4 regions of the Streptomyces sp. NPDC088554 genome follow, and region 3 is predicted to be linked to each of the others. Evidence: riboswitches for the same ligand, from Rfam matches in the RefSeq annotation. Region 3 holds a riboswitch; each other region holds the start of a gene.
What was found. A riboswitch is a leader RNA that binds a small molecule or an ion and turns the genes downstream of it on or off. The one in region 3 is predicted to bind cyclic di-AMP.
Positions count from the first base shown of each region.

Region 1: linked by a shared signal. The riboswitch ahead of ACIP8W_RS20955 (C40 family peptidase) and the one ahead of ACIP8W_RS24960 (transglycosylase SLT domain-containing protein) in region 3 are both predicted to bind cyclic di-AMP.
Region 2: linked by a shared signal. The riboswitch ahead of ACIP8W_RS05570 (LysM peptidoglycan-binding domain-containing M23 family metallopeptidase) and the one ahead of ACIP8W_RS24960 (transglycosylase SLT domain-containing protein) in region 3 are both predicted to bind cyclic di-AMP.
Region 4: linked by a shared signal. The riboswitch ahead of ACIP8W_RS20715 (transglycosylase family protein) and the one ahead of ACIP8W_RS24960 (transglycosylase SLT domain-containing protein) in region 3 are both predicted to bind cyclic di-AMP.

Region 1 covers NZ_JBIVMF010000017.1:84,075-89,736, reverse strand. Annotated here, with positions in the region: gene ACIP8W_RS20965 (M23 family metallopeptidase) at 1-883, shown strand, start outside; gene pcrA (DNA helicase PcrA) at 1,028-3,583, opposite strand; cyclic di-AMP (ydaO/yuaA leader) riboswitch at 3,944-4,116, shown strand; gene ACIP8W_RS20955 (C40 family peptidase) at 4,124-5,563, shown strand.
Region 2 covers NZ_JBIVMF010000003.1:362,395-368,056, forward strand. Annotated here, with positions in the region: gene ACIP8W_RS05550 (aspartate aminotransferase family protein) at 1-1,019, shown strand, start outside; gene ACIP8W_RS05555 (helix-turn-helix domain-containing protein) at 1,101-1,724, shown strand; gene ACIP8W_RS05560 (DUF6126 family protein) at 1,813-1,995, shown strand; gene ACIP8W_RS05565 (tyrosine-protein phosphatase) at 2,006-2,818, opposite strand; cyclic di-AMP (ydaO/yuaA leader) riboswitch at 3,227-3,415, shown strand; gene ACIP8W_RS05570 (LysM peptidoglycan-binding domain-containing M23 family metallopeptidase) at 3,420-4,448, shown strand; gene ACIP8W_RS05575 (SGNH/GDSL hydrolase family protein) at 4,631-5,455, shown strand; partial or broken gene ACIP8W_RS05580 (PfkB family carbohydrate kinase) at 5,659-5,662, opposite strand, start outside.
Region 3 covers NZ_JBIVMF010000023.1:101,940-107,601, reverse strand. Annotated here, with positions in the region: gene ACIP8W_RS24975 (FAD-dependent monooxygenase) at 1-959, shown strand, start outside; gene ACIP8W_RS24970 (aminotransferase class IV) at 1,017-1,850, shown strand; gene ACIP8W_RS24965 (carboxymuconolactone decarboxylase family protein) at 1,977-2,468, opposite strand; gene ACIP8W_RS24960 (transglycosylase SLT domain-containing protein) at 2,574-3,302, opposite strand; cyclic di-AMP (ydaO/yuaA leader) riboswitch at 3,307-3,469, opposite strand; gene ACIP8W_RS24955 (helix-turn-helix domain-containing protein) at 5,284-5,662, shown strand, end outside.
Region 4 covers NZ_JBIVMF010000017.1:24,093-29,754, forward strand. Annotated here, with positions in the region: gene ACIP8W_RS20700 (nucleoside triphosphate pyrophosphohydrolase) at 1-455, shown strand, start outside; gene ACIP8W_RS20705 (cytochrome P450) at 502-1,833, shown strand; gene ACIP8W_RS20710 (transglycosylase family protein) at 2,013-2,846, shown strand; cyclic di-AMP (ydaO/yuaA leader) riboswitch at 3,263-3,435, shown strand; gene ACIP8W_RS20715 (transglycosylase family protein) at 3,442-4,185, shown strand; gene eno (phosphopyruvate hydratase) at 4,418-5,662, shown strand, end outside.

The DNA of each region.
Region 1 (5,662 bases), on a different contig from region 3:
CGACATCGCGGCAGACAACTTCCCCGGTCCCGAGTCGCTGCACATGGCGGCGACCATGACCGTACCGACCATCGATGTCACCCCCCGCACCACCGGCCGGACCGGCGGCAATGGGAGCGGTGGCCGAGGCCGTCGCCGTACCCCCGCCAAGCGCTCCGCGCTCCTCACCGTCGCCGTCCCCTCCGCCTGTGTCATGGGCGTCGCGGGCATCGCCGCCGCCTCCGTCGGCGGGCTCGGCGCGCTGAGCGGCGAGGACACCAAGGACGACAAGATCACGACGGCTTCGGCGCCCGACGAGAAACCCGCCGTGGCCGTGGCCGCCGCCGCCAACGAGAAGCTGAATTCCCAGCTCGCCACCCTCAGCGAGGGCGCCCGCGACTTCGGCGACCGCGCCAGCCGCACACAGGAGCGCATCGACCTCCAGGCCCGGCAGGAAGCAGACCGGAAGAAGCGCTTGGCGGAGGCCATCCGCAAGGAGGCGGAGCGCCCCAAGTTCGCGCTCCCCGTCTCGCAGCACGGGCTCAGCGCGTACTACGGCCAGGCCGGCGTCAACTGGATGTCCATGCACACCGGGATCGATTTCCCCGTGTCGTACGGCACGCCCGTGATGGCCGCGACCGACGGCACCGTACGGACGCAGTACAACAGCGCGTACGGCAACATGGCCATCGTGACCTCCCCCGACGGCACCGAGACCTGGTACTGCCATCTCAGCAGCACCAAGATCCGCTCCGGTACGGTCAAGGCCGGGGACGTCATCGCCTACTCGGGGAACTCCGGCAACTCCACCGGACCGCACCTGCACTTCGAGGTACGGCCGGGCGGCGGCTCCGCCATAGACCCGTTGCAGTGGCTGCGCACCCACACGCTCGACCCGACGTAACGCCACCCGGGCATCAAGCTCGACCCGACGTGAAGAAGCGAGCGGACCGGGGCTGCTCCACAAGGAGGAAGCCCCGGTCCGCTCGCTTCTGTTCCGCTCTGTTCCGCTCTGTCCTTCGATAGCCCTACAGGCTCCCGAAGGCTCCTACAGCTTCTCGACCGGCGCGTAGCGCAGCAGCAGCCGCTTGGGCTTGGTGTCCCCGAAGTCGACCGTCGCCTGCGCGTCCGCGCCCGCGCCCGTCACCTCGACGACCGTGCCGAGGCCGAACTGGTCGTGCGTCACCCGGTCCCCGGCCGCCAGCGAGATCACCGGCTTGTCCCCCGCCGTACGCCGGGTGGCGAAGCCCGAGGCGCCGCCCGCCCTCGACCGCGAGGCGGACGAGGAGAGCGAGGACGTGATCCCCGACGTCGGACCCGCCGGGATCTGCGCACCGGTCCGCTTCCACTCCAGGTGCTGTACCGGAATCTCCTCGAGGAACCGCGACGGCGGGTTGTACGCAGGCTGTCCCCAGGCGCTGCGCATCGACGCCCGCGTCAGATAGAGCCGTTCACGGGCGCGCGTGATGCCGACGTACGCGAGCCGCCGCTCCTCCTCCAGCTCCTTCGTCTGGCCGAGGGAACGCATGTGCGGGAAGACGCCGTCCTCCATGCCCGACAGGAACACCACCGGGAACTCAAGGCCCTTGGCCGTGTGCAGCGTCATCAGCGTGATGACCCCGGAGCCGTCCTCGTCCTCGTCGGGGATCTGGTCCGAGTCGGCGACGAGCGCCACCTTCTCCAGGAACTCCGCCAGGGTGGGCGTGGCCGTGGCAGCGGCGTCACCGGCGTCCGTACCGTCGTCCCCCGTGCCCGCCGCACTCGCTCCGCCCGAAGCACCCGCCGCCTGGCTGCGCTCCTGCTCGAACTCCAGCGCCACCGCCGCGAGTTCCTGGAGGTTCTCGATACGGGTCTCGTCCTGCGGGTCGGTCGAAGCCTGCAACTCCGCCAGATACCCCGTCCGCTCCAGCACCGCTTCCAGGACCGTCGCCGGGCCCGCGCCCGACTCCACGACCGTGCGCAGCTCCTCCATCAGCGTGTTGAAACGCTTGACCGCGTTCGTCGAGCGCGCCGCCATGCCGTACGCCTCGTCCACCCGCCGCAGCGCCTGCGGGAAGGTGATCCTCTCCCGCAGCGCGAGGGCGTCGATCATGGCCTCGGCACGGTCCCCGATGCCACGCTTGGGCACATTGAGGATCCGGCGCAGCGGTACGTTGTCCTCCGGATTGGCCAGGACCCGCAGATAGGCCAGCACATCGCGGACCTCCTTGCGCTCGTAGAAGCGCACTCCGCCGACGACCTTGTACGGCAGGCCGACCCGGATGAAGATCTCCTCGAAGACCCGGGACTGCGCGTTCGTACGGTAGAAGACGGCGATGTCGCCCGCCTTCACCTCGCCCGCGTCCGTCAGCCGGTCGATCTCCTCGGCGACGAACTGCGCCTCGTCGTGCTCCGTGTCCGCTACGTAGCCGGTGATCTGGGCGCCCGCGCCGGCCTTCGTCCACAGATTCTTCGGGCGGCGGCTCTCGTTCCGCTCGATGACCGCGTTGGCCGCGCTGAGGATCGTCTGGGTGGAGCGGTAGTTCTGCTCCAGGAGGATCGTCGTCGCGTCGGGGTAGTCCTCCTCGAACTGGAGGATGTTACGAATAGTGGCGCCCCGGAAGGCGTAGATCGACTGGTCGGCGTCCCCCACCACGCACAGCTCCGCCGGGGCCCTGTCCCCGCCCGAGGGGCCCACCAGCTCGCGTACCAGGGTGTACTGGGCGTGGTTGGTGTCCTGGTACTCGTCCACCAGGACATGGCGGAAGCGCAGCCGGTAGTGCTCGGCGACATCGGGGAACGCCTGGAGCAGATGGACGGTGGTCATGATGATGTCGTCGAAGTCCAGCGCGTTGGCCTCGCGCAGCCGCGACTGGTACATCCGGTACGCCTCGGCGAGCATCTTCTCGAACCCTCCCCCAGAGCCTTCGGCCTGGGAGGTGCCCCCAGCCACCTGACCGGCGTAGGTCTCCTCGTCGATCAGCTCATTCTTCAGATTCGAGATCTTGGCGCTGAAGGATTTCGGCGGATAACGCTTCGGGTCGAGATCGAGATCGCGGCAGACCAGGGCCATCAGCCGCTTGGAGTCGGCGGCGTCGTAGATCGAGAACGACGAGGTGAATCCGAGCTTCTTCGACTCGCGCCGCAGGATCCGTACACAGGCGCTGTGGAAGGTCAGCACCCACATGGCGTTGGCACGCGGGCCGACAAGCTGGCTGACGCGCTCCTTCATCTCACCGGCGGCCTTGTTGGTGAAGGTGATCGCCAGTATCTGGCCGGGGTGGACAGTGCGGGTCCCCAGCAGATGCGCGATCCGGTGGGTCAGGACACGGGTCTTGCCCGACCCGGCCCCCGCCACGATGAGCAGCGGCGATCCGGTGTGCACGACGGCGGCGCGCTGCTCGTCGTTCAGCCCTTCGAGCAGCGCGGCGGGGTCCACGACCGTACGCGGAGCACCGTCCCGGTGGTACGGATCACGCGCCGGGGGCAGGTCGAAGGCGCCCTGGAAGAGGTCGTCGGGCACCTGCTCCGGGGCATGGCCGTCCGGGTCCTCGGGCGGCGGCGGGTGTTCGTCGCCGGAGGGCTGGAGGTCCGCCAGGAAACTGTCGTCAAAGAGGCTGCTCATCGCTTCCCGAGTCTAGGCGGCCCCACTGACAACCCGCGCCCGCCTTCGAAAGTCCTCGCGGGATTCCGGACGCCCGGATCTTCACAGGCTCCGGTTTCCACGATCTCCACGGGACCCGGCACTCGCTCTTTCACGGATTCCGGCGTTCGATCACCGCGCACCCCCGCCCCTCATGCACAGCGACCATGGAACCACGGAGCGTGACGCTATACCCCTCATTACTCGACCCTGCACCCGACTCCCGCAAATGGTCACGAAAATGTTTCGGGCATATCGACCATCCACCTTCACATCAGCGGCACAATTTGGCTAGCGTGCTCGAACAGGCAGCCCGTTCCCACAACGGCGACCCACGCCACGCGGGCAGCCACGCCGAATTCGGCTTTCCACAGGGAAGTCCGAAACCGGGGACCCACTCTGCACGACGGGGTGAATCGGGCCGTACGTCGCCGTACGTTCAAGGCCCGTAGGGCAGCCTTCCGTTCCGCCCGAACCCGACAGCTAACCCGGTAGGCGGTCCAACGGAAGGAGATGCCGGCCTTGGCGTCGCATCGCAAGTCGCGCAACCGTAGCGAAGTAACCAACTCCCCCGCCGTCGGGTTCCCGACGGCTGCCCTCGCCTCGGTCACGCTGCTGTCGACGCAGGGCGCGGAAGCCGCGCCCGCCGTATCGAATCCGTCCATCGAAGAGGTACAGAAGAAAGTCAACGACCTGTACCGCCAGGCCGGGAGCGGAACTTCCCAGCTCAGCAAGGCGAAAGAGATCACGGCGGAGCAGAAGCGGGCCGCCGAACAGATACGCGGCAATGCGCCCAAGGGCGCGGGCAAGGTGAGCGAGCAGCGGCGTAGGCCCCCGTCGTACGCCGAACAGGTCGAGGCGATGGAACGGTTGACGGAGCGACGGCAGGAGGCCGTCTCCGCGATCCCGCCCCAGCCGCAGTCGCCGCCCCGGCCCATGTCCCCACCGCCGGCCGCGCCTTCGCTCCAGGTCCCGCCGCCTGCCGCGCCTTCGCTCCAGGTCCCGCCGTCGTCCCCGCCGATGCCACAGACCCCGCCGCCGCCCTCGCTCCGGGCGCCGCAGGCCGCCGTGGCACCGGAGCGGCCCGCCGAGAACACCGAAGTCCCGGCCGACCCCCAGAATTCACTGCGGGTCAGCAAGGAAACCGTTCAGAAGAAGCTCACCACCGCGCGCGCCCTGCTGTCGAAGCTGACGGCGGAGGAACGGACGCGGGTGGCCACGCTGGAGCTCAAGAAGGAAGCCGAACGCCGCCGGGCCAAGGCCGAGGCCGAGGCGGCCGGACGCGAAGGACAGCCGCCCCAGCTCCCGCCCCCGCCGCTGTCGACCGACACCAGTACGGGCATCAACATCAGCGCCATCAGGAGCACCGGCACGATGCCGGTCGTGGGCGCGGGTACGGGCGTCGGCCCGGCGGTGGCCGCCCCCACGCTCCCGGCCCCGGCCGTGGCGGCGCCGGTAGCGCCTCCGGTAGGCCCTCCGGTAGCGGCTGCCCCGGCTCCCGCCCCGGTCGTACCTGCGGTTCCGGTTCCGGTTTCACCCTCGGCGCCGGCCGCCGCTCCGGTGGCGGCCCCTCTCGCGGGTGCCACCGCCGAGTGCCCCGCCGACGCCTACGCCGCCAAGGCCGCCAGGGTCATCGCGTTCGCGGCCGGCCAGATCGGCAAGCCGTACGTCTGGGGCGCCTCGGGCCCCAGCTCGTACGACTGCTCGGGCCTCACCCAGGTCGCCTGGCGCGAGGTCGGTGTGCAGCTGCCGCGCTCCACCTGGGAACAGGCGAAAGCCGGCGCGCACATCGCGACGGACGATCTTCTCCCCGGCGATCTGGTGTTCTTCTACGACGATGTCAGCCACGTCGGCATCTATATCGGTGACGGCATGATGATCCACGCGCCGAAGCCCGGATCGAACGTCCGCGAGGAGTCGATCTACTACATGCCGATCTACGGCAGCGTCCGCCCGGCCTGACAGAAACAGGCCTGACAGAAGAGGCCCGACAGAAGAGGCCCGGCGGAAACCTGGCAGAAAACAGGTCGGCCGAGAAACAGGCCGGGCAAGAAGCAGGAA
Region 2 (5,662 bases), on a different contig from region 3:
ACAGCGGTACGGAAGCGGTGGAGACCGCCCTCAAGTTCGCCCGGTACGCCACCGGGAAACCCAGGATCCTGTACTGCTCGCACGCCTTCCACGGGCTGACCACCGGCTCGCTGTCGGTCAACGGCGAGGACGGCTTCCGCGACGGCTTCGCCCCGCTGCTGCCCGACACCGCCCTCGCGCTCGGCGATCTGGACGCGCTCCAACGGGAGCTGGCCCGTGGCGATGTGGCCGCACTGATCGTCGAACCGATCCAGGGCAAGGGCGTGCACACCGCGCCGCCCGGTTTTCTGCGCGCCGCCCAGGAACTGCTGCACCGGCACGGGGCACTGCTCATCGCCGACGAGGTACAGACCGGCCTCGGACGCACCGGGGACTTCTACGCCTACCAGCACGAGGAGGGCGTCGAGCCGGATCTCGTCTGTGTGGCGAAGGCGCTCTCCGGGGGCTACGTGCCCGTGGGCGCCACGCTCGGCAAGGACTGGATCTTCAAGAAGGTCTACTCCTCGATGGACCGGGTGCTGGTCCACTCCGCGAGCTTCGGCTCCAACGCCCAGGCCATGGCGGCGGGCCTGGCCGTGCTGTCCGTACTGGAGGACGAGCGGATCGTCGAGCGGGCACGGGCCACCGGGGAGCTGCTGACGGCACGGCTGACGGCGCTGGTGGACCGCTACGAGCTGCTGTACGAGGTGCGCGGCCGGGGCCTGATGGTCGGCATCGAATTCGGCCGGCCGGACTCGATCGGGCTGCGCAGCCGCTGGACCATGCTCCAGGCCGCCCGCAAGGGACTCTTCGCGCAGATGGTGGTCGTACCGCTGCTCCAGAAGCACCGCATCCTCACCCAGGTATCCGGCGACCGGCTCGAAGTGATCAAGCTGATCCCGCCGCTGACCATCGGCGAGCGGGAGGTCGAGCGCTTCGTGACCGCCTTCACGGCCGTCATGGACGATGCCCATGGGGGCGGCGGACTGATGTGGGACTTCGGGCGGACACTGGTGAAGCAGGCCGTCGCCAACCGGTAGTTTTTCCCGTCGGGGGCCGGACTGAATTGCCTCCGAGGCAAGAAATTTGCCCCGGAGGAAAGTTCCTGGCGGAATGGAGGCATGAGCATCCCTCCCGGCGGCGGTCCGGCCGACGCGCCGCCCGAGCACCTGCCGGATGTCGCGCCACGCCTGCGCGAGCTGCGCCGGGGCCGTGCGCTGACGCTGGAGACCGCGGCCCGGCGGGCCGGGCTGTCGCCCGCCCATCTCTCCCGGCTGGAGACCGGCCACAGACAGCCCTCCCTGCCCATGCTGCTGGCCCTGGCCCGGATCTACGGCACCACCGTCTCCGAGCTGCTCGGCGAGCTGCCACCGGAGCGCGACCCCATCGTCCGGGCCGGTCGGACCGACCCCGTCGAGGCCGACGGCTGGACGTACCACCAGGCGGGCTCCCCCGGCCGGGCGATGCAGCCGCTCCGGCTCCGGGTGCCGTACGGGGCGCAGGGCGACCTGGTCCGCGTACATCCGGGGGAGGAGTGGCTCTATGTCCTCGAAGGGCGGCTGCGGCTGGGCCTCGGGGGCACCGGGCATCTGCTCGGGCCCGGGGACAGCGCGCACTTCGATTCGCTCACCCCGCACCGTATCGCCGCGGACGGAGCCGAGGGAACCGAGCTGCTGTTCGTCCACACCCTGGTGCAGAGCCCCGCCGCCGAGCTGTGCCTCGGCGCGGGGGTGCGTCGCCGCTGAGCCGTTCCACGTTTCATCACGATCCCGACCACATTCCCGGCCATTCCCCGATCACGTTTCCGATCACATTCCGAGAGAGGCCCGCACCATGCCGGAATCAGAGAACCGCGTAGCCGCTGCGACCGAGCCGGAAAGCCCGGGGGGCCGGTCCGTACGGGAGGAGAAGAAGTTCCCCAGGGGGCTGGTCATCCGGCTGTTCGCCTATCTGGTGGCCGGACATGTCTTCGCCGCGTTTCTGTACGTGCTCTTCGAGCTGGGCGCGAAGGGATAGCGGGCGCCCGTCAGCCGTTGTCGAGAAGACGGGCGCGCAGCAGCTCGCGGGTCTCGGGGGCGACCCCGAGACCATCGGCGAGATAGCGGTCGGTGCCGCCCCAGGTCTTCTCGATGGTCTCGAAGGCGGCGGCGAGATACTCCACCCGCGCGTCGAAGAGCGGCGCGAGCAGCTCCATCACCTCGGGGGAGGTTCCGGCGGGTGAGGTGTCGCCGCGCCGGACCCGGTAGCGGCGGTGCGGGTCGTTCGACTTCAGATAATCCGCCTCGATCGCGTCCGGCTCGACACCGACCGCGAGCAGGGCCACCGCGACGGAGAGCCCGGCCCGGTCCTTGCCCGCCGCGCAGTGCAGGAGCGCGGGCACGCTGTCCGAGGCGAGCGCGTGCAGGATCCGGCTGTGCTCGGCGGTGCGGTCCACGATGATCATCCGGTACGAGGCGATCATCCGCGCCGCCGCCCTGCCCTCCGCGAGGAGCGAGCGCAGCTGGCCGAGATCGCCGACGCGGACCATCCGCCAGAACTCGGCGCCGTCGGCGGGGTCGCTGAGCGGGATGTTCACATTGCGTACGCCGGGCAGCTCGACATCCGGACCGTCCAGTTTCCGGTCGGCCTCGTTGCGGAAGTCGAAGACGGTGTGCAGACCGAGGGTGGCGAGAAAGGCCGTGTCGGTGTCGGTGGCATGGGCGAGATGGCCACTGCGGAAGAGCTTGCCGTGGGCCACCCGTCGGCCGTCCGTGGTCGGAAGTCCGCCCACATCACGGAAGTTGCGCACACCGGACAGTTCGGGCTCCGTCGACGGGATGTGCGGCAGCTGCTGCGTCACGGCGTGCTCCTCCGTGGTCTGCCGTCGGCGCGGCCCGCCGACGATACCGGCTTCTGACCCTACGACATCTGTTCAAGAGGGCGATCGGCCCGGTGGAGCTGTATTCAGATGCCTATCAACCGGACATTATGTTCGCCTTAATGCAGCCCAAATGGCGACCTGACCGTATTGGGTACTTCCGCATAACCTGCCCCCATGGAAGTGGATATGGGGATCGATGAGTGAGCGGAATCATATCCGTGACGTTCCGTGGCGATGGGGAGAAAGGGATTTCACTCCCCCCAGGGGAACTGACGGTTCGTGAGGCACGCAGGGTGACGGTGATGTCCGGCGATATTCGAGTGGTCGGCCGTGGCCGAAAGTGGCGGCTTGTTCCGGCCGTCCGACTCGCCTACGTTCACCCTCAATCCGGACGGAACGCCGAATCCTGCCGCCGACCGGAGCACACATCCATCCATCCATGTGTGGCAGGAGCGGGGGACCCACGGTAGTACGCCGATCCGGAGACCCGGACGGCTCGGGGTGAAGTCGCGCAACGCGGCCGGGCATCTCCAGCCCGAACCCGACAGCTCACCTCGTAGGCGCCGGAGAGGAACGCACCATGCCCGCCAAGGGTAAGCACCGTCGTCCGAAGAGCAGTCCGTTCTCGCGCCGCGGATTCATCGCCGCGGGTACGGGCGGCGCGGCCATCGCCCTTCCGCTCATCGGCGCCGCCGGCGCCGAGGCCGCTCCCTCCGTGGCCCCGCAGGCCACCTCCGAGCTGCCGCAGGCGGTGCCCGCGGCCGCGCAGGCCGCTTCCGCGGCGCGTACGGCCCGGAGCGAGGCCGCCGTGCAGAGCGCGACCGCCGTACCGCAGCAGCGGGCGGCCGCGCAGATCGCCGCGGCGAGGGCCACGAAGACCTACTCCGTGGTCTCCGGTGACTATCTGTCCAGGATCGCGGACGAGCAGAACGTCCAGGGCGGCTGGCAGAAGCTGTACGAGGACAACCGCGAGGCGGTCGGCGGCGACCCCGGGATGATCCACCCCGGGCTGAAGCTGACCCTCGGATCGAAGGCCACGACGGCCCGCGCCGAGACCCGGGCGGAGTCCTCCGGGACCCCGTCCTCGTCGCGGTCCTCCGCCTCGTCCGCCTCGTCCTCTTCGGGGTCCGCGAAGCCGTCCACCGTGACCAAGGCTCCGGAGGCCGAGGCCCCGACCACCGACAAGGCCGCGCAGAGCAGCGGTTCGGGCTTCACCCGGCCCGTCGACTCGGCGGTCGGCACCTCCTACCGCGCCTCGGGCGGAAGCTGGTCCAGCGGCTACCACACCGGGGTGGACTTCATCGCGCCCTCGGGCTCCACCATCAAGGCGGTCGGCGCGGGCACGGTCGTGACGGCGGGCTGGGGCGGCTCGTACGGAAACCAGATCGTCATCCGGCACGACGACGGCAGGTACTCGCAGTACGCCCATCTGTCGTCCCTCTCCGTCTCCACCGGCCAGAGCGTCGGCCAAGGCCAGCAGATCGGTCTCTCCGGTGCCACCGGCAATGTCACGGGACCGCATCTGCACTTCGAGATCCGCACCGGACCGGAGTACGGCTCGGACATCGACCCGCTGGCCTATCTGCGCGCGTACGGTGTCACGGTCTGATTCGTCCCGCTGTCCGATTTCATAGCGCTCCCGCACCACGCTGCCCGGCACTCTCCGTGCCGGGCAGCGGTCGTATACGGCTATTCCCGGTTGGGGAAAACTTGACGGATGGCGTTTCTCACCCGGGGTCAACCCCTCCCTACGGTCGCGTAGGTCACATCCCCGGTGGAAAATGATCTGCTGTGGCAGACGATTCGAGATCAAGAGAAAATGGCGTGTTCGGGTCGTACGCGGCGATTGGCGACAGCTTTACGGAGGGCGTGGGAGACCCGGGCCCCGACGGACAGTTCGTCGGCTGGGCGGACCGGCTCGCGGTCCTGCTCGCCGACCGGCTGCCGGTGACCGGCCCGGTCCCGGACACCGGGCACGGAGATTTCCGGTACGCCAATCTCGCCGTGCGCGGCCGACTCCTCGACCAGATCGTCGAGGAGCAGATCCCCCGGGCGAAGGAACTCGCCCCCGACCTGGTGACCTTCTGCGCCGGTGGCAATGACATCCTCCGTCCCGGCTCCGACCCCGACGATGTCGCCGAGCGCTTCGAGCGGGCCGTCGCCGAACTCACCGGTGCCGTCGGCACGGTCATGCTGACCACCGGCTTCGACACCCGTGGCGTCCCCGTGCTGCGTCATCTGCGCGGCAAGATAGCCACCTTCACCGCCCACACCCGGTCCATCGCCGATCGCTACGGCTGTCCGGTACTCGACCTCTGGGCTCTGAAGTCCGTCCAGGACAGGCGCGCCTGGGACGGCGACCGGCTGCATCTGTCGCCCGACGGCCACACCCGGGTCGCGCTGCGCGCCGCCCAGGTGCTCGGACTCGACGTACCGGCGGACCCCGACCAGATCTGGCCGCCGGAACCGCCGCGCGGCACCCTTGAGGTGCGGCGGGACGACATCCACTGGGCGCGGGAGTATCTGGTGCCCTGGATCGGACGCAGACTGCGCGGCGAGTCCTCCGGGGACAAGGTCGAGGCGAAGCGCCCCGACCTGCTGCCGCTGGAGCACTGACACCGGAGCCCTGGACAACAGGGAAGCGGGTCCCGGCACGTCACACCGGCCGCCGGGACCCGCTCCGGCTATCCCGCCCGCGAGCACGTCGTGCAACAGTGGCGTCTCCGGACGCACATGACGGCTGTCAGGGCAGGCGCACACCGCGAGCGCCCGGCGGTACGGTACGCACCGGTGCGCCGGACCTGACCCGCCGTGACCGGTCAG
Region 3 (5,662 bases):
GGGAGGTGTACGCGCGCACCTTTCCGCCGCCCGAGGACGGGCCGGGGGCCGGTTTCTCCGCCGCCCGCACACCGTTCACCAGTCTGCGGCAGGTGGACACCGAGCGCTTCCTGCTCGCCGCGTGCGACAGCGCCGGGGTGCGCTTCGAGTGGGACGCCCGGGTCGGGGACGTCCGGGTCTCGGCGAACACCGTCGAGGTCACCACCGAGGACGGCCGGAGCTGGACCGCGAGCCATGTCGTCGCGGCGGACGGCGCCCGCTCGGCGGTGCGGCGGGCGCTGGACATCCCCATGGAGGGCACCCGCTCGTCCGGGTTCCATGTCGTGGTCGATGTCGCCGACATCCCGGGGTCCGAACTGCCGCTGGAGCGGGTCTTCCACTACGAGCACCCGAGAACCGACGGCCGCAGTGTGATGCGGGTGCCGTTCACCGGCGGTTTCCAGCTCGACCTCCAGTGCCGGGACGACGACGACCCGGAGGAGTACGGTACGGACGAGGCGGTACGCGGCTGGCTGCCCGGTGTGGTGGGCGACGGCTACGCCGACCGGGTGCTGTGGGTCTCCACGTACCACTTCCTGCGCAAGGTGGCCGGCGCGTTCACCGATCCGGGGCGGCGGGTGCTGCTGGTCGGCGAGGCCGCGCATCTGTTCCCGCCGTTCGGCGCGCGGGGCATGAACAGCGGGATCGCGGACGCGGCCGCAGCGGCGGCAGCGGTCGCCGCCAACTCCCCTGCCGCGGTCGAGGAGTTCGCCGTGGCCCGGCGGGAGGCAGCGCTGTTCAACAGCGCGGCGGCGGGGACGGCCCTGGCGCATCTGCGTCCCGAGCGCCGGATCGTCCGGGCGAAGCAGCGGGTGGCGGCGACGCTCTCCTCCGTCCTGCCCTGGTGCGGGGCGTGGCTGGAGCACGCGCCGTACGGCCCGCGGCACGGCTCGGCGGCGAGCGCGGGCCGCAAGTACTGACACCACGGGACAGCACGCGGGACAGCACACACGGAGCAGCCGGGAGGCACGGCCAGGATGACCACCACACACATCGAAGCGACCTCCACAACGATCGGGGGACAGGTTCTGGGCTGGACGCCGGGGCGTGGGCTCACCCTCGTGGACGAACCGCCGGACCAGTTCCACGGGCTGCTGCCGGCCGCCGATTCCTGGCTGGTGCTGGACGGCCGGGTACGCGCCCTGGCCCGGCACCGCGAGCGGTTCCTGACCGCGTGCGCCGACGCCTCCGACCTGCCCGCCGTCCAACTGGTCTCGTTCTGGCGGGACATGACGGCCGCGCTGCCGCGCGAGGGCGCCTGGTTCCCCCGCGTCGAGCTGCTGACCGCGGACCACTCCCCCCGGCTGCGGGTACGGATCAGATACTCGCCCCGGCGTACCTCCGGGGTACGGGTCTGGGCCTCGGGCCAGCCGGATCCGCGTACCGTACCGCGCCGCAAGGGGCCCGACCTCGACACACTGACCGGGGTACGGCACCGGGCGGGCGACCAGGGAGCCGACGAGGCCGTACTGACCAGCGCCTCGGGGCTGGTGCTGGAGGCGACCAGTTCCAGTGTGCTGTGGTGGGAGGACGACACACTGTGTCTGCCCTCACCCCGGCTGCCGGTACTGCCCGGGGTCACCACCGCGATCATCCAGGACCACGCCGGGGAGTCCGGGATCCGGGTCCTCCACCGGGAACGGACCTTGGCGGAGCTGGCGGGCCGCGAGGTGTGGCTCGTCAACGCCCTGCACGGGATCCGCCCGGTGACCAGCTGGCTGGGCCCACCGATGCTCGCGGGTCCGGCTGCACACGCCGCGCGGTGGCAGAAATGGCTGAATGGCATCGCGGAGCCGCTGCCGGACCACTGATCCGCGAATCACCGAACCTTCGGGCGGCGGACTCACCGGGTCGCCCACTCGCCGCACAGAATTCACCTAAAAGACATAAACGGGCGCGCCGGGTCGAAAGGATCGACCCGGCGCGATATTCGGCGTTCAGGAATTCTTCGGGGCGGGCCGATAACCGCCCGGCACCATACGTGTCGCGATGGCGATGCGGTTGTACGCGTTGATGACGGTGGCCGCCCAGATCAGCGCCGCGACCTGCTCCTCCGTGAAGACCCCGGCCGCCTCCCGGTATACCGCGTCAGGCACCTGGCCGTCGTTCACCAAGGTCACAGCCTCGGCCAGGGCCAGGGCGGCCCGCTCCCGCTCGGTGAAGAACGGGGTCTCGCGCCAGGCGTTCAGCGCGTAGACACGCTGCTCGGTCTCGCCCTGCGCACGGGCGTCCTTCGTATGCATATCGAGACAGAAAGCGCAGCCGTTGATCTGCGAGGCGCGGATCCTGATCAGTTCGAGAAGCTCCGGTTCGACCTTGGCGTCGCTCGCGGCGGAAACGGCGGCGGCGTGCAGCGCGCCCATCGCCCCGGAAACCTGCGGGGTTATTTTCTTGAGGGCGACACGGGGCGCGGTTTCGTTATTCGTCATAGCCGAACTCTATTACCCGGGAAAGCCCCGGCGCGTACCGAATCCAGGATTCGGTACGCGCCGTTGTCAGGAAGTACGCGGCTCGCGACGCGAGCTGACGGTATGTCAGTAGGGGCCGTTCACGTTGTCGATCGAGCCGTACCGGGCGGCCGCGTAGTTGGCGGCGGCGGTGATGTTGGCGACCGGGTCGTAGCTGTCGAACGACGTACCGGGCACGTGGTACGCGCGGAAGGTCGGGTCGATGACCTGGAGCAGGCCCTTGGACGGAATCCCGGCGGCGGCGTTGGAGTCCCAGAGGTTGATCGCGCGCGGGTTGCCCGAGGACTCGCGGATGATGTTGCGGTAGAGGCCGTTGTACGTGCCGGGGATGCCGCGCGCGGCCATGATGTCCAGCGACTCGCGGATCCAGCCGTCCAGGTTGTTGGCGTAGGTCTTGGCGGCGGCCGGAGCGGCGGCGGGCTTGGCGGCCGTCGCGGCCTTTCCGGCGAGCGCCAGCTGGAGACCGGGCTTGATCAGCTCCGGGTTGCCGCCGATGACCGTGCGGTTGTTCTCGTACAGCTTCTTCCAGCCACCACTCAGGGAGTGGGCGGCGGCGATCCGGGAGAGGGAGTCGCCCACGACGACGGAGTAGGTCGCGGTGGTGGCCTTCTGTACGACGGTGGTGACCGTCGGTACCGACTTCACGGCGGCGCTCTGCGCGGACGGCGCCGCGTGGGCCGTGGTGGCGGCCATCAGCGGAAGCGCGAGTACGACGGCGCTGCCCGCGCCCGCGGCGACGAGCCTCCTGGCGAGCGGACCGGCTCCGGTACGACGGTGCTTGGCCTTTGTGGGCATGACGAATTCCTCTCCGTCGCCTGCGAGGTGAGCTGTCGGATTCGGGCTGGAGATGCCCGGTCGCGGTATGAGCGCGACTTCACCCCTAGCCGATCCCCGGTCTCTGAATCGGCGGCTTACCTGGGTTCCCCGCTCCTGCCGTACGTGTGAGTGAGTGGATGAGTGTGGTTTCCGGACAGCGGCAGGATTCGGCGTTCCACCCGGATTGACGAGAACGTAAGCGAGAACGCCAGGACAAAACAAGTCCGGAATTCACGAGCAGCCCTCGCGGGCCGTTCCGAACGGGAAAGATCAAATTATTCGCCCGCCGCCGGGGGGCTCAACTTTCCTTTGCCGTGAGCCGAATGGACGGGCAGTCAGAGACCGCGAACCCACCACGGGCGTGACGCACATCACGGATAAAGTGGATCATCCGCCCCAACAAGACCCAACATGAGCGACCATATCCCCCAAATACCCCAGACACGAAACTAGCGACAAAATTACCTAAAACGCCCATAGTGACAACAGGGCTCGCGGAGATCATCCCGGCACACGGACCCCCGATCCGGATAATCCACAGAGCGAGGGAACGAATGAGAATGATCGAATTCAAAACCCCTCACTCGCCGCCCGGGACCGCCCGGACCGCTCTCCTTCCTCCCTCTCCCGTCGCCCCGGACCCGACCCTTTTCCCGCACCTCTCCAAATCCCTTCGGAAGCCGCCGAGTTCGACAGCCGATCCCCTTACCGCACCAGGGAGAAAGGGCGTTGACGAGAAAGGGTCCTGTCGTATTTCGCACCGGCCCGCCCGGCACCAGGCACCCGCCAGCAGGAAACACGCGGGCGGGAGCCGCCGGGGCCGGCGGGCGGCCTGTCGGGCAGGGCTCCCAGCAGGCCCCGACTGTACGGGGGGCGGGGGGCAGGGCGCCGAAGGAGGCGGCGGCCTCGGCCGGTTCGACGAAGCGCCCGGCGCCCATGACCGCGATCCGGTCGGCGACGGGAGGAGGGCCGGCCACCGCTGTCCGGCGAGCGGGGCGCCCGCGCGCCCCTGGATGAGGGAGCCGAGGCTCGCGGTGCGGGAGGACGGCCCGTGCCCGAGGGGTTAAACCCTCAAGGTCATTGCCCGCCCCTTATCCCGCTCTTTTATTCCGCCCCCGTCGTCCCCAGGCCACCCGGGGTGTTCGCGTACCCAACCAGCAAATCTGGTACGGAACTCGGCCGAGCGCAACCATACTTTGCGCCACCCTCACAGCTCCATACAAGATCGCCGACGGAAGGGAGGACTAGACCTGGACGACTTCGTATGGCCATGCTTAAGGTGGATCGTTCAAGTGAGAGGGGTGGAAGTGGCGTTCGCTTTACACCGTCACATCTCCCCTGTCGAAGGTGTGTACGCATTTGACGAGGGGGCCGCGCTTTCGAAGATCCATATCGTCGACGGCGGCATTGACGGCGCCCGGCTCGCTCGCGGACGGGGCCGGTACGCCATCATCCGGCCTCTCTTCTCCGCCGTCGCGGAAACGAAGGACGAACGCTTTCGCCGCGAGACCTTTCCCGGGAACCCCTATGCGGTACCGCGCGAGCAGCGGTCGGGGGAAGGCCGGATTCGAAAAGCAGTTCGCTTGAAGCCATCGTCGCCACACGGACCGCCACTGGGGGAAATCTATATGTCGGATCTACGGCCACCTGAGATCGGCGTACGAAGCGGACGCGCTCAACGCGGCACGTGACGCGCACCGGGGAGCGGTGCGGGCCGCTCCCCGGGGTTCGATACGCGCCGCACCCTGCGGCGCACATCAGGTCCGGCGCCGGACATCCTGGCGCTGCCGGGTCACCCTCGCGATGCTCGGCCGCGCCGGGGCAGGGACAGCTCGGTTTCCGGCGGCCGTCCCACGCGTTCCCCGAGGCCGTCGTATCCGGGAGATACGCGAGGCGTTGCACCTTTCCTTCGACGTCTTGAAAGAAGGCTCATTTGTCCGACCGGAACAGCTCTCGATCCATGCTCGCCCGCGGCCTGAGCGTCCTGCGGTGCTTCCGCCCGTACGAACGGGAAATACCACTCTCCGAGCTGGCGCGACGGGCCGACATGCCGAAGGCGACGGCTCACCGCATCGTCGCCGTATTACTGAAGGAGCACATGCTGGAGCGCGGCGAGAACGGCCTGCGGCTGGGTGTGGCACTTTTCATGATCGGTACTCGGGTGCCGGGGCAGCGGGAACTGCGGGACGTGGCCCGGCCATTCGTCGAGCGGCTGCACCATCTCACCCGTGGTGGCGTGTTCGTCTTCATATCCGACACGCTCGACGCGGACACCGCGTTGGTCGACCAGATCCACCATTCCCAGGGCAACGAAAAGGAGTTCGGGGAACAGGTCGCGA
Region 4 (5,662 bases), on a different contig from region 3:
ACGCCCGTATCGCGGAGGAGGCGGAAGAGACGGAAGAGACGGAAGAGGGGACGGGTGAAGAAGGGGACGGGCCGTTCTCCATCGACGATGTCGCGGGGACGATCGTGGAGAAGCTGATCCACCGTCACCCCCATGTCTTCGGCGGGGAGAGCGCGCACACCCCGGAGGACGTCAAAGCGCACTGGCTCCGCACCAAGGCGGCCGAGAAGCGGCGCGACTCCGTCACCGACGGCGTCCCCCTCACCCAGCCCGCGCTGGCCCTCGCCGCCAAGCTGGCGGGCCGCGTCCGGACGGCGGGGCTGGTGGTGGACCTCCCGGTGACCGAGGGCTTCGGGTACGAACTGCTCGCGCTGGCGGTACGGGCCGAGGCGGCCGGGGCCGACCCGGAGACGGAGCTGCGCGCCGCCTCCCGCGCCTACCGGGACGCGATCCGCGCGGCCGAGGGGCACGGGTAGCGGGCGCGCGGAGGCGGGCGTACCGGGGTCGCATACTGTCGGGGGCATGCCCGACCAGTGCCCCGAGCAGCGCCCGGCCCCGCGCCCGGCCCCGCGTCCCGAACAGTGCCAGGACCGGCGTTCCGACCGGCGTTCCGCCCTGCGTCCCGTCGCCCCGGAACTCTTCACCTGGGAGTTCGCCACCGATCCGTACCCCGCGTACGCCTGGCTGCGCGAGCACGCGCCGGTGCACAGGACCGAGCTGCCGAGCGGGGTCGAGGCCTGGCTCGTGACGCGGTACGGGGACGCCCGGCAGGCGCTCGCGGACACCCGGCTCTCCAAGAACCCCACGCACCACGCGGGTCCCGCGCACACCAAGGGGAAGACGGGCATCCCGGGGGAGCGCAAGGCGGAGCTGATGACGCATCTGCTGAACATCGACCCGCCCGACCACACCCGGCTGCGGCGGCTGGTGTCCAAGGCGTTCACGCCCCGCCGGGTCGCGGTGTTCGCCCCGCGGGTACAGGAACTGACGGACCGGCTCATCGACGCCTTCGCCGCGAAGGGCGAGGCGGACCTGATCCATGATTTCGCGTTCCCGCTGCCGATCTACGCGATCTGCGATCTGCTCGGGGTGCCGCCGGAGGACCAGGACGACTTCCGCGACTGGGCGGGGATGATGATCCGACACGCGGGCGGACCGCGCGGCGGGGTCGCGCGGGCGGTGAAGAGGATGCGCGGCTATCTCGCCGAACTCATCCACCGTAAAAGAGAGAATCCGGGCGACGACCTGATCTCGGATCTGATCCGGTCGAGCGACCACGGCGAACATCTCACGGAGAATGAGGCCGCCGCGATGGCTTTCATCATCCTGTTCGCCGGTTTTGAGACCACGGTGAATCTTATCGGCAACGGCGTGTACACGCTGATTCGAAATCCGGTGCAGCGGGCCCGTCTCCAGAGTTCACTGGATGCCGGGGAAACCGGACTTCTGGCGACGGGCGTCGAGGAATTGCTCCGCTACGACGGGCCGGTGGAGATGGCGACCTGGCGGTACGCCACCGAGCCGCTGACGCTCGGCGGCCGGCGGATCGGCGCGGGCGACCCCGTGCTCGTCGTCCTCGCCGCCGCCGACCGGGATCCGGAGCGCTTCGCCGACCCCGACGCCCTCGACCTCGCCCGGCGTGACAATCAGCACCTCGGGTACGGGCACGGCATCCATTACTGTCTGGGCGCCCCGCTGGCGCGGATCGAGGGACAGACCGCGATCGGCACCCTGCTGAAGCGCCTTCCCGATGTGCGTCTTGCGGAAGATCCTGCCGATTTGCGCTGGCGTGGCGGGCTCATCATGCGTGGATTGCGCACGCTTCCGGTGCAGTTCACGCCATTGTCCGACTGACGGCGGGCCGGGCAATCCCGGTGCATTCCACAAGAATTTCCTGACAGTGCGTCAAGACTGTGACTTTCGCGTGATCTCCGCTGCATCAGCTTGTGACAAGCGTTCGAGTACCGCTACGTTCACGACGACTCGGCAGTACCACGCCGGGTCGAACCGACTGTCACACGGAAGGCGACCGCATGCGCTCCGGGAAACACCGCCGGCCCCGCCAGGCCCCTGCCCTTCTCGTCGCGGCGGGGGTGACCGGATCCGCCATCGCCATTCCGTTGCTCGGCGCCGCGAGCGCCGGCGCGGCGGACGCCACCACCTGGGACCGTGTCGCCGAGTGCGAGAGCGGCGGCCAGTGGAGCGCCAGCCTCGGCAGCGGCCACTACGGCGGCCTCCAGATGTCCCAGGAGACCTGGGACAGGTTCGGCGGCGCCGACTACGCGGCCAGCCCCGATCTGGCCAGCCGTTCGCAGCAGATAGCGGTGGCCGAGAAGGTCTTCGCGGCCCAGGGCCCGCTGGCGTGGCCCAGCTGCGCGGCGGTCTCCGGGCTGGCGAAGAGCGTCGTCTCCGGGGTGGCCGGTGGCGACCGGGGCGCCGGTACGGAGGCGGGCTCCCCGGAGGCCCCGGCGGCCACACCGGGCACCTCCGACTCCGCCGCGGGGGAGAAGGGCAAGGGCACCGAGCCCGCCCCCTCCGCCTCGCCCGCCTCCCCGGCGCCCGGCGAGGACGCCACCGACAAGGACGGCGCCAAGGGCCCCACCGGGGACAAGGCCGCCGACAGCGCCCCCGCCAAGGGCAAGCACCGGGGCGCCGCCGCCAAGGAGGAGGCAGGCCCGGAGGCCCCGGCCCCGGACCGCGAGCCGGACAGCCGCGCCTCGCGCGACGGAGCGGACCGCGGCACCGACAGCCTCACGGACGGCGGGGTGACGCATCCCACGGAGTCCCGGGCCGAGTCCGTCGTCGTCGGCGGCGAGACCCTGTCCGGCATCATCGGCGCCCAGAAGGTCGTCGGCGGGTGGGTCTGAGCCGGCCCGGAGACGCTCGGGGGCGGCCTTCGGGGGGACCCGCGGGCGGCCCCGGGGCGAACCCCGGATGAGCGAGGCCCCGTTGACGCCGCCCTCGGCCCCTTCCGCCCTGGCCAACGGCTCGGGCGAGGTCCGAAGTGAGGCCGTTCCGAGGGGTAGTTCAGGGTGGTGTGTCCGCTTCTGCGTAAGTGAGACAAGGGTCTCTTTGCCGTAACTGGGTACTTTTGGGCCGGCGGTTGCCCGGATCCCTCTCCCACCTGCGGAAATGACGGGAGCCTCAAGGGCGTTAAGGGCGATTTTTCCGGGATGTGCTTCTTTGATCAACCGATGGACCTGTGATTACGGTCTGAACCGCTCGCACCGCGGGCCCCGTCGACCGAAACGCCGAATCCTGCCGTCGGTCGGGGGAGCAGTCGTCGCGTAAAGCGCCGTAGGCAGGAGCGGGGGACCCAAAGGTTCGCGCCGGTCACAGGTCGTCGGGAGACGGCCGGGGCCGGCTAGGGGTGAAGCCGCGTGCGAGAGCACGCGGCCGGGCAACTCATTGGCCCGAACCCGACAGCTGACCTCGTAGGCGTCGGTGAGGAGATGCTCCATGCTGCTGTTTTCCAGCAAGGCCAGGCACCGTCGTCCGTCCAGGGCGGTCCGCTACGCCACACTCGCCGGGATCACCGGTGCCGCTGTGGCGGCCCCGCTGATCGGCGCCGCCTCCGCCTCCGCCGCCACCGCCGCCGAGTGGGACCAGGTCGCCCAGTGCGAGTCCGGCGGCAACTGGTCCATCAACACTGGTAACGGCTTCTACGGCGGCCTCCAGTTCACCAACTCCACCTGGGCCGCGTTCGGTGGCACTGCCTACGCCTCCCGCGCCGACCTGGCCTCCAAGTCCCAGCAGATAGCGGTCGCCGAGAAGGTCCTGGCGGGCCAGGGCAAGGGCGCCTGGCCGAGCTGTGGTGTGAACCTGTCCGGTGCCGCGTACAACGGCGGCTCCGCGAGCGGGGGCTCCGGCGACTCCAGCAGCTCCAGCAACTCCGGTACGTCGAAGCGGCAGGCCGCCCCGCAGCAGCAGGCCGCTCCCCAGCAGCAGGCCGCCCCGCAGCAGCGGGCCCAGCCCCAGCAGCGGTCGGCCCGTACCGAGGCCCAGCCCGCCTCGCGCGGCGAGAGCCGTACCTTCACGATCAAGAAGGGCGACGGCGAGTACAAGGTCAAGTCCGGCGACACCCTCTCCAGGATCGCCACGGCCCACAAGGTCGAGGGCGGCTGGGAGAAGATCTTCGAGCTGAACAAGGACATCGTCCGCGACGCCGATGTGATCTACCCCGGCCAGCGGCTCCACCTGAGCTGACCGGCCCACAGACGGCCCCGGTCCGGCGCGCGACCCCCGTGCGCGCCGGACCGGGGCTTCGGCGGTGGTCGGGAGATGCGGGGCGTATCCGGGCGTACGGGGTGACCGGCGCAAAAGGTGCTCTTTTCGTCTTAGGGGGCGGGCACCGGCCGACCGGCGAGCCCGATCCGGTTAGGCTCATGTCGCAAGGCCACAGAGACCCTGCACTTCAAGCGTCACATCCCAGAAGGAGATGCTCGTGCCGTCCATCGACGTCGTCGTAGCCCGGGAAATCCTCGACTCCCGAGGCAACCCCACGGTCGAGGTCGAGGTCGGCCTCGACGACGGCAGCACCGGTCGTGCTGCTGTCCCCTCCGGTGCGTCCACCGGTGCGTTCGAGGCCGTCGAACTCCGCGACGGAGACCCCAAGCGCTACCTGGGCAAGGGTGTGGAGAAGGCCGTCCTCGCCGTGATCGAGCAGCTCGGTCCCGAGCTGGTCGGGTACGACGCCACCGAGCAGCGCCTGATCGACCAGGCGATGATCGACCTGGACGCCACGGAGAACAAGGGCTCGCTGGGCGCCAACGCCATCCTCGGCGTCTCCCTGGCCGTGGCGCACGCCGCCTCCGAGGCCTCGGACCTCCCGCTCTTCCGCTACCTGGGCGGCCCGAACGCGCATCTGCTGCCCGTTCCGATGATGAACATCCTGAACGGCGGCTCGCACGCCGACTCGAATGTCGACATCCAGGAATTCATGATCGCCCCGATCGGCGCGGAGTCCTTCTCCGAGGCGCTGCGCTGGGGTGCCGAGGTCTACCACACCCTCAAGAAGGTCCTGAAGCAGAAGGGCCTGTCCACCGGCCTCGGCGACGAGGGCGGCTTCGCCCCGAACCTGGAGTCCAACCGCGCCGCGCTCGACCTGATCCTCGAAGCGATCAAGGAGGCCGGTTACGTCCCCGGCCGCGACATCGCGCTCGCGCTCGACGTCGCCGCGTCCGAGTTCTACAAGGACGGCGCGTACGAGTTCGAGGGCAAGTCCCGCTCGGCCGCCGAGATGACCGAGTACTACGAGGAGCTGGTCTCCGCGTACCCGCTCGTCTCCATCGAGGACCCGCTGTACGAGGACGACTGGGCCGGCTGGAAGGTCATCACCGACAAGCTGGGCTCCAAGGTCCAGATCGTCGGCGACGACCTCTTCGTCACCAACCCGGAGCGCCTCGCGCGCGGCATCGAGGAGGGCTCCGCCAACGCCCTGCTCGTCAAGGTCAACCAGATCGGTTCGCTGACGGAGACCCTGGACGCCGTCGAGCTGGCCCAGCGCAACGGCTTCAAGTGCATGATGTCCCACCGCTCGGGCGAGACCGAGGACGTCACCATCGCCGACCTCGCCGTCGCGGTGAACTGCGGCCAGATCAAGACCGGCGCCCCGGCCCGCTCGGACCGCGTCGCCAAGTACAACCAGCTGCTGCGCATCGAGGAGATCCTCGACGACGCGGCG